DNA from 2 places in the Paraburkholderia sp. HP33-1 genome. Region 1 is predicted to be linked to the other one. Evidence: predicted binding sites of a transcription regulator. Region 1 holds the regulator's gene; the other holds the start of a gene.
The links. The regulator LexA, encoded in region 1, represses DNA repair genes until DNA is damaged. The targets are predictions, from matches to a motif close to ACTGTATNNNNATACAGT.
Positions count from the first base shown of each region.

Region 2: L0U81_RS11235 (ATP-dependent helicase) is a predicted target of LexA. The motif match lies at 1,419-1,436, and genes of this name have one in related genera.

Region 1 is NZ_JAJEJR010000001.1:1,484,178-1,486,634, forward strand. Features, by position in the region: gene L0U81_RS06745 (DUF2939 domain-containing protein) at 1-13, opposite strand, end outside; gene L0U81_RS06750 (hypothetical protein) at 133-477, opposite strand; gene lexA (transcriptional repressor LexA) at 568-1,218, opposite strand; gene L0U81_RS06760 (sulfate ABC transporter substrate-binding protein) at 1,530-2,457, shown strand, end outside.
Region 2 is NZ_JAJEJR010000001.1:2,475,266-2,477,722, reverse strand. Features, by position in the region: gene L0U81_RS11245 (MATE family efflux transporter) at 1-791, opposite strand, end outside; gene L0U81_RS11240 (RNA-binding S4 domain-containing protein) at 1,075-1,293, opposite strand; gene L0U81_RS11235 (ATP-dependent helicase) at 1,479-2,457, shown strand, end outside.

The DNA of each region.
Region 1 (2,457 bases):
TCGGAACTGTCATCGAATGGGACTCCACGTCAGTGATGATCTAACGTCGACCACGGCGAGGTCGAAACGATCCCATAACACGCGAACATCTGAACATCCGAAATGCGCCTTGGATGCGTGCTCAGAATTCGCTCACGCTTCGAACGCCGCGCCGTGCACGTTGGCTTCTTCGGCTATGCAACGGTCGATCATACGGCATACGGCGTCGACCGTGCCGACCATGATCAATCGCGACGGTCCATGATAGACCCGCACCGGCGCGCGACGCGCAGGCTCCGCTATGTTCAGCGCCGCGTTCAGCGACACGCGTGCGAACGCCGGCAACGACGACGGCAGTCCGGAAGCTTCGACAGGCTCGTCGAACAGCGACGGCGTGCGCGCCGCGGGCGCCTCGACGAGCGCGCAGGGCGTGAGCTTGCGCAGATGGCGCAGACGACCGAACTGGCGAAAAGGCAGCAAGCGGGCAAGGCGTTCCATGAGTCTCTCCAGGCTATACGACGTCGATGCGGGCGTAAATGCGGCTTGGGCTGACCAAACCGGCGCGAACGTTCCTGTTGCAGCTAAAGATCAGAACTCGCTGGGGCGGATCAGGCCGACCGCGATTCCTTCGAGTGCGAAATCCGCGCTCCCGGTTTCAACGAAGATGTTGTCGTAATCGGGGTTTTCGGCGATCAGTTCGATGCCGTTCGGCCGGCGCTTCAGACGCTTGACCGTTACGTCGTCGCCGAGCCGCGCAATGATGATCTGGCCGTCTTTCGCTTCGCTGCGCTTTTGCACCGCGAGCAGGTCGCCGTCGAGAATGCCCGCGTCGCGCATCGACAGGCCGCGCACCTTCAGCAGGTAGTCGGGCTTGCTCGAGAACAGCGCCGGGTCGCACGCGTAGTGCTGCGAGATATGTTCCTGCGCGAGGATCGGGCTACCCGCCGCGACCCGGCCGATCAGCGGCAGCGACAACTGCATCAGGCCCGCGTGCGGCAGCGTGAACTGGTGCGGCGCATCCTCCTGCCCGGACAGCAGGCGGATGCCGCGCGACGCGCCGGCTGCGAGTTCGATCACGCCCTTGCGCGCCAGCGCGCGCAGATGCTCTTCCGCGGAATTGGCCGAGCTGAAACCGAGTTCGGCGGCAATTTCCGCGCGGGTGGGCGGAAAACCGGTGCGTTCGATCGCGCGGCGGATCAGATCGAAAACCTGCTGCTGTCGTGCGGTGAGTTTTGTCATGGCCACTGTATGTATGAACAGGTGACTGTATTTTTATACAGTATTCGGCGCATTTCAAGCTTTACTTTAAGTTCGACGCGAGGGGGCGCTGCGGCGTCGCTGATCGGCGACATCACGCCACTTTCGACGTCCGAACGGCCGGCGCATCTGTCGTTACCACTTTTGAGTATTAAAAAATGAAGAAACATTATTTTTAATGATGAAAGCTCTTCGATAGACTGGCCTCCGGCTTGGCGCTCATGTGCACGTGACCGCGACGCAGAAGAACACCAAACGCTCATCAGCGGACCATCACGCGGAGAAAAACAGAGATGAACGATCGCCATATGGAGCTTGCGGCTCGAACCAGAAAACTGATCGCGGCTCTCGCCGTCGGCGCGGCGGGCACGCTCGGCATGTTGGGCGCAAGCGGCGTCGCGCACGCCGACACCACGCTTCTGAACGTTTCTTACGATCCGACGCGCGAGCTGTATCAGGACGTCAATCAGGCATTCGGCAAGCAATGGCAGGCGAAGACGGGCGAGACCGTAACCTTCAAACAGTCGCACGGCGGCTCGGGCGCGCAGGCGCGCTCGGTGCTCGACGGCTTGCAGGCCGACGTCGTCACGCTCGCACTCGCCTACGACATCGACGCGCTCGCGAACAAGGGCCTCGTCGACAGGAACTGGCAGAAGCGTCTGCCGGACAATGCGTCGCCGTACACATCGACGATCGTGTTTCTCGTGCGCAAGGGCAATCCGAAGCACATCAAGGATTGGGACGATCTGGTGAAGCCGGGCGTGTCGATCGTGACACCGAATCCGAAGACCTCGGGCGGCGCGCGCTGGAACTATCTGGCCGCGTGGGCGTACGCCGAGCATCAGCCGGGCGGCAACGACCAGAAGGCAAGGGAGTTCGTCGGCAAGCTGTACAAGAACGCCGGCGTGCTCGATTCGGGCGCGCGCGGCGCGACCACGAGCTTCGTGCAGCGCGGTATCGGCGACGTGCTGATCGCGTGGGAGAACGAGGCGTTTCTGTCGGTGAAGGAGTTTGGTCCGGACAAGTTCGAGATCGTCGTGCCGTCGGCGAGCATCCTCGCCGAGCCCCCGGTCGCGGTGGTCGACAAGGTCGTCGACAAACATGGCACGCGCAAGCTTGCCGAGGCGTATCTGAACTTCCTGTATAGCGAGGAGGGTCAGGAGATCGCCGCACGCAATTTCTATCGTCCGCGTTCTAACAAGGTTCCGGCCGACCTGACCG
Region 2 (2,457 bases), 990 kb from region 1:
AGCGTCGACTCGACGCCGTAGGTGATCGCGACCGGCCAGCCGATGCCGAACAGCTCGCCCATCAACGGCAGCTTCGGCCGCGTCGCGACGACGAAATGCCGGAAGCGCGGCCGCAGATGCAAGAGCGCCATCAGCACGAGCGCGGTCAGCCATACGGTGATCGTGGTCGCGGCCGCCGAGCCGAGAAAGCCGAGCCGCGGCAGCCCGTAAGCGCCATGGATGAGCCCATAGTTGAGCAAGCCGTTCACGCCGACGCTCGCGATCGACACCCACAACAGGCGTCGCGCCGCGCCGATCGCCGGCAGGAACGAGCGCATCAGGCCGACGCCGATCAGGCTGGCGGGCGCGCCCCAGCGCAGCACGGCCGCGTATTGGCCGACGTTGTGCGCGAGCAGGCCCGGCTCGCCGACCGCAAGCAGGATCCGCGAGGCGAAAGACAGCAGGATGAACGCCGGCACTGACAGCATCACGGACAGCACGAAACCGGTCCAGTAAATATGCGGCACGCGGCCGTCGTCCTGCGCGCCGCGCGCGTGCGCGACGCTCACGCTGACCGAGGTCAGCACGCCCTGCAGCAGCGTGACGACGACGAAAAAGAGGTTCGCGCCGAGGCCGCCGGCAGCGAGCGCATCGGGGCCGAGCGAGCCGAGCAGGATCGTGTCGGTGACGCTCATCGCCATCTGCGACAGTTGCGCGATCGCGAGCGGCGCGGCGAGCCGCGCGGTATCGGCCGCGTGACGGGATAGGGTCGGTGGCCTGCTGGCCGCTCGGGCGAAGCTGGATTGAGTCATTGAATGCGTGGCGGCGAAAAATGGCGGCAGCGGTGGCGGCGGCGAGGGGCGGGCGCAAGCCGCAGCGCGATGCACGGGGTTGCGCGGTACGGGAGTGAGTGGCCTCGCTGTGCAGCGGGCGGGAAAATCCGCGGCGCGGCGGCGAGCCGGTCAGCCGACTCCTCGCGGTGGCGCGGTCCGTCGTTTGCCTGTCGAAACCGACAGCTTATTGCCTCGCCCGGCCAATGTCGATGGAGAATGCACGATCCTGGTGCGTGCCGTCCTGCGAATTTTCGGACTGTCGTCAGCCTTCGTGTACCGCGATCCGCGTATCGCCGAGCAACACGACCTGGCCCGCGCGGATCTTGCAGGTCTTACGCGTCTCGACCCGGCCGTCGACCATCACGGCGCCGTCCGCGACCATCATCTTCGCGGAGCCGCCGCTGTCCGCGAGACCCGTGATCTTCAGCAGATTGTGTAGTTCGACGTATTCGCCGGTCAGCGTGAAATTGAGGTTGGGCATGGCGTTTGAACCTTGGGGACTGGGGCGCGTCGGGGTTCGCATCATAAAGCAAGTCTGCGCGGCGCGTCCGTCGAAGCACGAATCGCACAGACAGGCACCCAAAAAAGGGGCGCTTGTCGCGCAGGGTTGTATGGATATACAGTGTGCGTCGCATCCTGAAATCCATCCTACGCGCAAACCGATCCGTGTCCACCGTCGCCGAATCCGCTCCGTCGTTCGATACCGCCGCATGGCTCGCGAAGCTCAACACCGCCCAACGTGAAGCCGTCGAATACGGGACCGACACGCCCGACGCGCTGCCCGGCGCGCTGCTCGTCATCGCGGGTGCCGGCTCCGGCAAGACCAACACGCTCGCGCACCGCGTCGCCAATCTGGTGGTGAAGGGCGCCGATCCGCAGCGCATCCTGCTGTTGACCTTCTCGCGCCGCGCGGCGCTCGAAATGACCCGCCGCGTCACGCGCATCACGGGCGCTGCGGCCGCCACCGTCGGCGCGCCCAGCGTGGGGGCGGCGCTCGCGCAAGGGCTCACGTGGGCGGGCACGTTCCATAGCGTCGGTGCGCGGCTGTTACGCGAATACGCGGATCTGATCGGCCTCGCGCCCGCGTTCACGATCAACGACCGCGAAGACTCCGCCGACCTGATGAACCTCGTGCGCCACGAGCTCGGGCTGTCCGCGAAGGAACGGCGCTTTCCGGCGAAGGGCACCTGCTTCGCGATCTACTCGCGCGTCGTCAACACGGGCGCATCGCTTGGCCAGGTGCTGGACAGCGCGTTTCCGTGGTGTCGCGAGTGGCAGGACGATCTGCGCCGGTTGTTCGCCGCTTACGTCGAGGCGAAGCAGAAGCAGAGCGTGCTCGACTACGACGACCTGCTGCTCTACTGGTCGCATATGGCCGCCGAGCCGGCCATCGCTGCCGATCTGTCGGCGCGCTTCGATCACGTGCTGGTGGACGAATACCAGGACACCAACCGCCTGCAGGCGTCGATCCTGCTCTCGATGAAGCCGGACGGCCGCGGCCTGACCGTAGTCGGCGACGATGCGCAGTCGATCTATTCGTTTCGCGGCGCGACCGTGCGCAATATCCTCGACTTCCCCGCGCAGTTCGACCCACCCGCGCGCCAGATCACGCTCGAGCGTAACTATCGCTCGAGCGCGCCGATTC